One region of the Pseudomonas sp. MPC6 genome, then DNA from elsewhere that is predicted to be linked to it. Evidence: predicted binding sites of a transcription regulator. Region 1 holds the regulator's gene; the other holds the start of a gene.
What was found. The regulator sigma-54, encoded in region 1, starts transcription at its own class of promoters, with help from an activator protein. The targets are predictions, from matches to a motif close to ANTGGCATNNANNTTGCTNT.
Positions count from the first base shown of each region.

Region 2: flgB (flagellar basal body rod protein FlgB) is a predicted target of sigma-54. The motif match lies at 3,627-3,646, and genes of this name have one in related genera.

Region 1 covers NZ_CP034783.1:5,936,784-5,941,952, forward strand. The annotation lists gene ELQ88_RS29650 (HAD family hydrolase) at 1-259, shown strand, start outside; gene lptC (LPS export ABC transporter periplasmic protein LptC) at 267-839, shown strand; gene lptA (lipopolysaccharide transport periplasmic protein LptA) at 826-1,374, shown strand; gene lptB (LPS export ABC transporter ATP-binding protein) at 1,374-2,099, shown strand; gene ELQ88_RS29670 (RNA polymerase factor sigma-54) at 2,283-3,776, shown strand; gene raiA (ribosome-associated translation inhibitor RaiA) at 3,851-4,159, shown strand; gene ptsN (PTS IIA-like nitrogen regulatory protein PtsN) at 4,172-4,636, shown strand; gene rapZ (RNase adapter RapZ) at 4,639-5,169, shown strand, end outside.
Region 2 covers NZ_CP034783.1:1,504,422-1,509,590, reverse strand. The annotation lists gene ELQ88_RS09030 (ribonucleoside-diphosphate reductase subunit alpha) at 1-338, shown strand, start outside; gene ELQ88_RS09025 (flagellar hook protein FlgE) at 488-1,960, opposite strand; gene flgD (flagellar hook assembly protein FlgD) at 1,992-2,714, opposite strand; gene flgC (flagellar basal body rod protein FlgC) at 2,730-3,173, opposite strand; gene flgB (flagellar basal body rod protein FlgB) at 3,177-3,584, opposite strand; gene cheR (protein-glutamate O-methyltransferase CheR) at 3,950-4,777, opposite strand; gene ELQ88_RS09000 (chemotaxis protein CheV) at 4,824-5,169, opposite strand, start outside.

The DNA of each region.
Region 1 (5,169 bases):
GGTGGTGCTCGACGAGCTTCTTGCCAAACTCGGCCTAAGCTATGAACAGGTTGCCTACCTCGGCGACGACTTGCCGGACCTGCCGGTCATTCGCCGCGTCGGCCTGGGCATGGCGGTGGCCAGTGCCGCCAGTTTCGTGCGCGAACACGCCCACGGCATCACCCAGGCCCGTGGTGGCGAAGGTGCCGCTCGCGAATTCTGCGAATTGATCCTGCGCGCCCAGGACCGCCTCGATGCGGCCAACGCCGCGTACCTGTGAGCCCACTATGCTGAGCAAAAAGATTCGCAATTTCCTGGTGTTCGGCTGCATCGCCGCCCTTTTCGCGGCGGTCGGCTACTGGAACATCAGTCCGGAGCGGTTCCTCGACAAGCCGGTGGCCAAGGCCGATGAAACCCGGATCGACTGGTACGCGACCAACACCCATAGCGTGCAGTACCTGCCAGACGGCAAATTGCAGTACGACATGACGTCCGACAAGGTCGAACACCTCAAGGCCACTGATGTGACGCTGGTCAGCAAACCTGACCTGAACATGTTCCGCGGCACCGAGTTTCCGTGGCATGTGCAGAGCGAACGCGGCGAAGTCAATTCCGGCGGAACCGAAGTCGAACTGATCGACTCGGTACGTATCGCCCGCACCGACGAAAAAAAGCGCACGACCATTATCACCAGCAGTCGCATGACCGTGTTCCCGCAGCAGCAATATGCGCAGACCGTGCAACCCGTTAGAATCGACGGCGCTGGTGGCGTGTCGACCGGCACGGGCATGAAAGCGTATTTGAAAGAAAGCAGGATACACCTGCTATCGAACGTAAGAGGACAGTATGAGGCTCGTTAAAACCCTCCCTATTTTGCTCAGTCTGGGCGCAGCACTGGGAAGCGTGAGCGCCTGGGCTCTGCCGGACGATAGAAACCAGCCTATCCGCATTCAGGCCGACGACGCCCAACTGGACGACAAGCAAGGCATCGCCACCTACAAAGGCGATGTGATCATCACCCAGGGCACGATGAAGGTCACCGGCAACACCGTGACCATCACCCGCACCGCTTCCGGCGACGTCGACGTGGTGACCTCGGTGGGCAACCTGGCCTACTTCGAGCAGATGCAGACTGCCGGCGACGCCAAGCCGGTTCAGGGTTATGGCGTCACGATCCAGTACCATGCCTCGCAAGACCGCGTTGTGCTGATCGATCGCGCCAAAGTCATCGACAAGGACGGCAACGTCACCCAAGGCGAAAAAATCGTCTACGACACGGTCAAGAAACTGGCTAACGCTGGCCGCGCCACCGGCACCAAAGTCACCGAAGAACGCCCGCGCATCGACATGGTGATCCAGCCGAAAAAGAAATCCGACGAGCAAAAGGCCCAGTAATGGCAACTCTGAAAGCTCAGCATCTGGCCAAGAGCTACAAGAGCCGCCAGGTCGTGCGCGACGTCAGCCTGTCCATCGACAGCGGTCAGATCGTCGGCTTGCTTGGCCCTAACGGCGCCGGCAAAACCACCTGCTTCTACATGATTGTCGGCCTGGTACAGGCCGATCAGGGCCGCGTCCTGATCGACGACCTTGACGTCAGCCACCAGCCGATGCACGGTCGCGCGAAAGCCGGTATCGGCTATCTGCCGCAGGAAGCGTCGATCTTCCGCAAACTCTCGGTAGCCGATAACATCCTGGCGATCCTCGAGACCCGCAAGGAACTCGACAAGGCCGGTCGCCGCAAGGAGCTGGAAAGCCTGCTGCAGGAATTCCACATCCACCACATCCGCGACAACCTCGGCATGAGCCTGTCCGGTGGTGAACGCCGCCGCGTGGAAATCGCCCGGGCACTGGCCACCAACCCGAAATTCATCCTCCTCGACGAACCTTTCGCCGGCGTGGACCCGATTTCGGTGGGCGACATCAAACAGATCATCCACCACCTCAAGGCCAAGGGCATTGGCGTGCTGATCACGGACCACAACGTCCGCGAAACCCTGGATATCTGCGAAACCGCTTACATCGTCAACGATGGGCAACTGATCGCCGAAGGCGACTCTGCCACCATCCTGGCCAACGAACTGGTCAAGGAAGTGTATCTGGGCCATGAGTTCCGCCTGTAGCGTTGAGGTGTCCGCCTTGCCGCTCAAGCGCTTGTCTCGATAAAAAATCAACACTTTTTTATTGTTACAGCGCTCTAGGCAAACGCTAAAGTTTCGGGCATATAATTTGCTTATGTTTGGCGCTCCGGCGCCCTGTAGTGGATGGCGCATGTGCGCCGGCGAATAAGGTGTTAAGCCCCTGCCATGAAACCATCGCTAGTCTTGAGAATGGGCCAGCAGCTGACGATGACACCGCAGCTGCAACAGGCCATCCGCCTGCTCCAATTGTCGACCCTGGACCTGCAACAGGAAATCCAGGAGGCCCTGGAGTCCAATCCGATGCTCGAACGCCAGGAAGAAGGCGACGACTTCGATAACGCCGACCCCTTGGCCGACAAAGCCGAACAGCTCCCCAATGCCGACGTGTCGGAACCCTCCTACCAGGAAACCGCCCCGACGGTGGATAACCTCGAGGAAGGTGACTGGAACGAGCGCATTCCCAACGAACTGCCCGTCGATACCGCGTGGGAGGACGTTTACCAGACCAGCGCCAGCAGCCTGCCGAGCAACGATGACGACGAGTGGGACTTCACCACCCGTACATCGGCCGGTGAAAGCCTGCAAAGCCATCTGCTGTGGCAACTGAACCTGGCACCGATGTCCGACACCGATCGCCTGATTGCCGTGACCCTGATCGACTGCATCAACAATCAGGGTTACCTGGACGAAACCCTCGAGGAAATTCTCGAAGCCTTCGACCCGGAACTGGACATCGAACTGGACGAAATAGAAGCCGTCCTGCATCGCATCCAGCAATTCGAACCCGCCGGCATCGCCGCCCGCAACCTGGGCGAATGCCTGTTGCTGCAATTGCGCCAATTGCCCGCCAAGACCCCGTGGCTGGCCGAGGCCAAGCGTCTGGTCAGCGATTACATCGACCTGCTTGGCAGCCGCGACTACAGCCAGCTGATGCGCCGCATGAAGCTCAAGGAAGATGAACTGCGCCAGGTGATCGAACTGGTGCAGAGCCTCAACCCGCGGCCTGGCTCGCAGATCGAGTCCAGCGAAGCCGAATACGTCGTCCCCGATGTCATCGTGCGCAAGGACAACGAGCGCTGGCTGGTGGAGCTGAACCAGGAATCGGTGCCGCGGCTGCGGGTCAACGCCCAATACGCCGGTTTCGTGCGCCGCGCCGACACCAGTGCCGACAACACCTTCATGCGCAATCAGTTGCAAGAGGCCCGCTGGTTCATCAAGAGCCTACAGAGCCGCAACGAAACCCTGATGAAAGTGGCCACCCAGATCGTCGAGCATCAGCGCGGCTTCCTGGAGTACGGCGACGAAGCCATGAAACCGTTGGTGCTGCATGACATTGCCGAGGCGGTGGGCATGCACGAGTCGACGATTTCCCGGGTGACTACGCAGAAATTCATGCATACCCCCCGGGGCATCTATGAACTGAAATACTTTTTTTCCAGCCACGTCAGCACCTCGGAAGGCGGTGAATGCTCGTCCACGGCGATCCGCGCGATCATCAAAAAACTGGTTGCAGCGGAAAATCAGAAAAAGCCGTTGAGTGACAGCAAGATCGCTGGTTTACTGGAGGCACAAGGCATTCAGGTGGCTCGCCGCACCGTCGCCAAGTACCGCGAATCCCTCGGGATCGCGCCTTCGAGCGAACGCAAGCGGTTGATGTAGAGCCACGCCACAGCGTTCCAGTGGCAGGCATTTCTGCCTGCCGCTTTATGCACTGGCAACGAAGGAGAAGCTGTATGCAAGTCAACATCAGTGGACACCAACTGGAAGTGACCGAACCTCTTCGCACCTACATCGGCGAAAAGCTCGAACGATTGGAGAGGCATTTCGACAAGATCACCAACGTGCAGGTCACGATGACGGTCGAAAAGCTGAAGCAGAAAATCGAAGCCACGCTGCATATTCCCGGCAATGAAGTGGTCGCCAACGCGGAACATACCGATATGTACGCGGCGATCGACGCATTGACCGACAAGCTGGATAAACAACTCAAAAAGCATAAGGAAAAGACCCAAAGCCTCCTCCAGGGCGCGACCGGTCGTTAACACTCCCAACCCATGATCCGACTTGAAAGCATCCTGACCCCCGGCCGTTCCCTCGTGAACGTGCCGGGCGGCAGTAAAAAGAAAGCCCTCGAGCAAATTGCCAACCTCATCCATAAAGAAGTCCCGGATCTGGAGATGCAAGATGTCTTCGAGGCTCTGATTGCCCGTGAAAAACTCGGCTCGACCGGTTTTGGCAACGGCATCGCCATCCCCCACTGTCGCCTCAAGGGCTGTACCGCACCCGTCAGTGCCTTGATGCATCTGGACGCACCCATCGATTTCGACGCCATCGACGGTGCCCCGGTCGACCTGCTGTTCGTACTGCTGGTCCCGCAAGCCGCCACCGATGCGCACCTGGAGCTGCTGCGGCAGATCGCCAGCATGCTCGATCGCAAGGAAGTACGCGAAAAGCTGCGCAGCGCCCCGAGCAATGAAGCCTTGTATCAGGTTGTCCTGGACGAGCAAAACGGTCAGTAATCATGCGCTTGATCATCGTCAGTGGCCGTTCCGGCTCAGGTAAAAGTACCGCGCTCGATGTTCTCGAGGACAACGGCTTTTACTGCATCGACAACCTGCCTGCCGGGCTTTTGCCGGAACTGGCCGAACGTGCACTGATCCACACCGAACTGGCCCAGCCGCTGGTTGCCGTGTCGATCGACGCGCGCAACTTGCCGAGCCACCTGTCGCGCTTCCCCGAGCTGCTGGAAGAAGTCCGCAGCCGGCATATCCAGTGCGATGTCCTGTACCTGGACGCCGACGAAGAAACCTTGCTCAAACGTTTTTCGGAGACCCGCCGGCGTCACCCCCTGAGCAACGCCAACCGCTCACTGGCGGAAGCGATCAGCGATGAAACCACCCTGCTCGGGCCGATCGCCGACCTCGCCGATCTCAAGGTCAACACCACCAACCTGAACCTGTATCAGTTGCGCGATACCATCAAGCTGCGCCTGCTGAATCAACCGGAACCCGGTACGGCGTTCCTGGTGGAATCCTTCGGCTTCAAGCGCGGC
Region 2 (5,169 bases), 2.4 Mb from region 1:
TCGAAGTGGACACCAAGTGGATCGTTGACGCGGCCAGCCGTCGTCAGAAGTGGATCGACCAGGCTCAATCGCTGAACCTGTACATCGCCGGCGCATCGGGCAAGAAGCTGGACGTGACCTACCGCATGGCCTGGTACCGTGGCTTGAAAACCACTTACTACCTCCGTGCCCTGGCTGCGACCAGCACCGAGAAGTCGACCATCAACACCGGCAAGCTGAACGCTGTTTCCAGCGGCGGCAACCACGGTGGCGACTCGGTCCTGGCAGCGCCAGCCGGCCCTGCTCCAGTGCCGAAGGCATGCGCCATCGACGAGCCGGATTGCGAAGCTTGCCAATAAGCTGAGCCGGTAGGCGCCGCAAGGCGCTTTACCTGAAACCCCCGATGAGCCTCCGGCTTGTCGGGGGTTTTCTTTTTGGCCCCTTTTAAATCTTCCACAAAAAAGCCCCTCTTCCGAGGGGCTCTTTGTAAAACGCTATCCGACCCACATCACGCCATCTGAATGATGGTCTGCATGATGGTGCTCTGGGTGGAGATGGTCTTGGCGTTCGCCTGGTAGTTGCTCTGGCCCTTGATCAAGTCGACCAGTTCATTGGTCAGGTTGACGTTGGACTCTTCCAGCGCGTTGGATTCGATCATCCCCAGGCTACCGCTTTGCGGCGCATCAAAGCCGGGCATGCCCGACGCATAGGATTCTTTCCAGCTGGAGCCGCCAATAGGCTGCAAACCTTGTTCGTTGGTGAAACTGGCGAGCGAGATCTGGCCGATAGCCTTGGTTTGGTAGTTGCTGAAGTTGGCCAGTAACACCCCGCTACCGTCGATGCTCAGGCTGGTGATCTGGCCGGTGGCGTAACCGTCCTGCGCAGGAATCGAACGCGCGGTATCGGCGTTGTACTGCGTCGTGATGCCCATGGCGATGGTCAAGCCCGCCGGGTTGGCGGCGGCGCCGTTGGCCTTCCAGACGCCATCGGTCACAGTGCCCGGCTTCCAGTCGGTGATCTTCAGATCGTTGCCGAGAGTCGCGGTGGGTGGAGTGGTCGGCGGGCTCACCGGAGTGCTGACCGAAACCAGCTTGCCGCTCGAATCGAACGTCATGGTCGACGGGATCGCAGGGTTGGCCATGACAGCAGGGACGGCAGGGCTGCCAGCGGTAGCAAGAACAGCGGGGGTACCAAGGTCACCAGGGATAGCAGGGTCAGGAGGGATGGCAGGGCTGCCAGTAGTAGCAGGAACAGCAGGGATCGCAGGGGTAGTAACGACAGTAGGGTCGGTGCCGTCCGGGTTGCGGCCATCGATCAGGGTGTAGGTGTCCCAGGTATTGGGGCCCGTCTTGACCATGTATTGATCCATGACGTGCTGGTTACCCTGGCTGTCGAAAACCGGGGTGCTGAATTGTTCGGTGAAGGTGGCCTGCTTGGTCGGATCGAACCTGTTGGCGGCAATTGACTGATCGATCACGCCAGCCGTGGAGTTCAGGTTGATCGTCGACGACACGGTGGTGGTGGTCTTCGGTGCCAGGTTCGACGTGTCGATACGCAGGTCGGTCAACACACCGTTGCGAATCTTGCCGTTGGCATCCACACCGTAGCCCTGCAGACGCGCAGAACCGTCGGTGTTGGTGACGTAGCCTTCCTTGTCGACCTTGAACGTACCGGCACGGGTGTAGGACAGCGAACCGCTGTCATTCAGTACGAAGAAGCCTGAACCGTTGATGCCCATGTCCAACACGTTGCCGGTGTTGTTGATGTCGCCCTGGGTGAACTGCTGGGCGACGTTGGCCAGGCGCACTCCGCTACCGACGGCCTTGCTGCCGGTACCCAGCTTGCTCGCCGAATAAACGTCCTGGAATTCGGCACGGGACGATTTGAAACCGGTGGTCGCGACGTTGGCGATGTTGTTGCCGGTCACGTCCAGTTGTTTGTTGGCTGCATAGAGACCGCTAAGGCCGATATTGAAAGACATATTCCACTCCTTTGTGCCGTGTTAGTCGGCTCTACATACCAATGGTTTGTACTTTGGACAGGGCGATGCTGCCCAGCCCGGCCAGGTTGAGCATCAACTCACCGCCGGTCTGGCTGATGGTCACGCTGTTGACGGTCGCCGGCAGATAGGTGATCAGCGCCACGGCTTGATCATCGATGCTGGTCGCAGCGGCGAAGGAGTAAGTACCCGACTCAACCGTCTTGCCTGCATCGTCCTTGCCGTCCCAGATGAAGCTGGCATTGCCGGCCGACTGACTGCCCAGGTCGATGGTGCGAACGGCTTTGCCGTCCTTGTCGGTGATTTTCAAAGTGGCTGCGGGCACTGAATCCGGGATCACCACCGTGCCGGTCATACTCTTCGACGTGTCGACCACGGCTTTGTCGCCCGGTGCGATGACCGAACGCCCCACCAGAGACGAAGCCTGCAACGCCTGGGACGAGTTGTAGTTGCTGGCAAGGCCCGTCACCGTGTCGTTAAGCGAGGTGATCCCCTCCAGGCTGCTGAACTGCGCCAATTGCGCGACGAATTCGCCGTTGTCCTGCGGCTCCAGCGGGTTCTGGTTTTTCAGCTGGGTGACCAGCAACTGCAGGAACGCATCCTTGCCCAGGGCGTTTTTGCCGGTGGCGCTGTTCGTTGCCGACGCCAGTCCGTCGGTGTTGGTATTGGTCTTGATCGAGGAGTTGGCCAGGATGTCGTTGAGGTTCAAGCCACTGGTGGTATCAATCACACTCATCTGAGTCGTCCCTTATCACTGACCCAGGGTCAGGACCTTCTGCATCATGGTCTTGGCGGTGTTCATCATTTCGGCGTTGGTCTGGAACGAACGGCTCGCGGAAATCATGTCGGCCATTTCTTCCACCACGTTGACGTTGGGGTAATACACGTAGCCCTTGGCGTCAGCCGCCGGATGGTTCGGCTCGTACCGTGCGTCCAGATCGCTCTGGTCTTCGACCACGCCCAGCACTTGCACACCCTGGCCGGCGGCGTCCTGGTTCTGGAACAATGAGTCGCCGCCGCCACTCTGGGCGCCCTGGAACATGGTGGCGAACACCGGGTGACGCGCGCGGTAGGTCTGGTCGATGCTCGACGAGACGGTCTCGGCGTTGGCGATGTTACTGGCGACGGTGTTCAAGCGAGTGGTCTGGGCACTCATGCCGCTACCGGCAATGTTGAAAACGCTGGCGAGGGACATGAATCATTCTCCACGAAGGGCTGAGATCAACCCTTTGAATTTGCTGTTGAGCAGGGTAAAGCTGGCCTGGAAGTTGACCGAGTTCTCCGCGTAGGCCGATTGCTCAAGCTGGGCGTCCACGGTGTTCTGGTCGATCGACGCCTGCATCGGCGTGCGGTACAGCAGCGACTCATCGCCATTGCCCAGGCCTTCGGCTTCGATATGACGGTTGTTGGTCATGTTCAAGGCGAAAGAGCCGCTCTTGGTCTTTTCGTTCTGCGCGGCGAGCACTGCCGAGAAGTCCAGGTCCCGCGCCTTGTAGTTCGGGGTGTCGGCGTTGGCGATGTTGTTGGCCAGAACTTCGGCACGCTTGGCGCGAAAGCCCAGGGCCTGTTCGTGGATACCGAGCGCTTTATCGAAGCTGATGCTCATGTCGGGAAACCTTCGGGTGACCTGATTTTTCGTAAGATGAGCTTAGCAAGCGTCGTGCCAATTCGAAAAAGCCCGTAAACCGGGGCTTTGCGGGCAGGGGCAAGGCGGCAATGCCAGAAAAGCGGCAACCGGTTTCCGCAGGCTGCCGCTTTTCTGCCGCTTCACACCGATTTGCGAAACACCACCATCCCCTGTAAGAGCCGGCTTGCCGGCGAAGGCGTCCGTCCAGTCGACAAATGCGTTGACTGACCCGCCGCTATCGCCGGCAAGCCGGCTCCTACACCGGACGTGGTGTCGGCGGAAAATCACTTGGCATAAAAAACGGGAGCCATTGAGGACTCCCGTTGTTTGATGCTGCCACTCAATCACTTCGCCTGGTAAATAATCCCCGGGCTGCACTGAACCATCTGGTAATGATCCGGTAAACCATTCAGTGCCTCAGAAGCACCGAGGAACAGATAACCGCCGCGCTTCAACGTGCCATGAATCCGCAACAGGATGTCCTTCTTCACCTCGGCGGAGAAGTAGATCAGCACGTTGCGGCAGAACACGATGTCGAACTTGCCCAGGCTCGCGTAGCTGTCCAGCAGGTTGAACGAGCGGAACTCCACCCGGCTCTTGATCGGTGCCTTGATGGCCCAGCGTCCCGGCTCTTTGGGGTCGAAATAACGCTGCAGGCGCTCGGGCGACAGACCGCGGCCGATGGCCAGGCTGTCGTACTCGCCGCTCTTGCAATTGGCCAGCATGATGCTGGACAGGTCGGTGGCAACGATCTGCACCCCCTGCTTCAACTGGCCCATGTTGACCCGCTCGAATTCATCGATCGACATCGACAGCGAATACGGTTCCTGACCCGACGAGCACGCCGCCGACCAGATCCGTAGACGCTGGCCAGGGGCGGCCTTGATCGCTTCGGGCAACACCTTGTTCTTCAACACTTCAAACGGATAGGTGTCACGAAACCACAGGGTTTCGTTGGTGGTCATGGCGTCCACCACCCTCTCGCGCAAACCGCTGCGCGGCTGGGTCTGGGTGCGCTGGACCAGCTCACCCAGGGACTTGATGCCTTGCTGCTCCATCAGTTTATTGAGACGGCTCGCGACCAGGTACTGCTTGTTTTCACCGAGCAAAATGCCACAGGCTTTTTCCAGGAATACCCGGAACTGTTCGAAATCCAAATTACCCGTAGACAAAGATACCGCCTCTTAAATCGTGTTGACCGCCAGGGGCAGAAGGCCCCTAGCTGATGTCTGCTGCTTTGATCCGGTCGACTACCCGGGATGCCAAGTCATCAGGACGGAATTTTGCCAGGAAGTCATCGGCACCGACTTTCTTGACCATCGCCTCATTGAACACACCCGACAACGAAGTATGCAGGATGATATGCAGCTTTTGCATGCGCGGGTCGTTGCGGATCTCGGCCGTCAGGGTGTACCCGTCCATTTCCGGCATCTCGATGTCGGAAATCATCATCAGGAACTCCTCTTCCGGCTTCTTGCCCTCCTCGACCAACTTGCGCAGGTAATTCAGCGCTTGCCGGCCGTCGTTCAACGCCACCACTTCGACACCGACCGTTTGCAGGCAA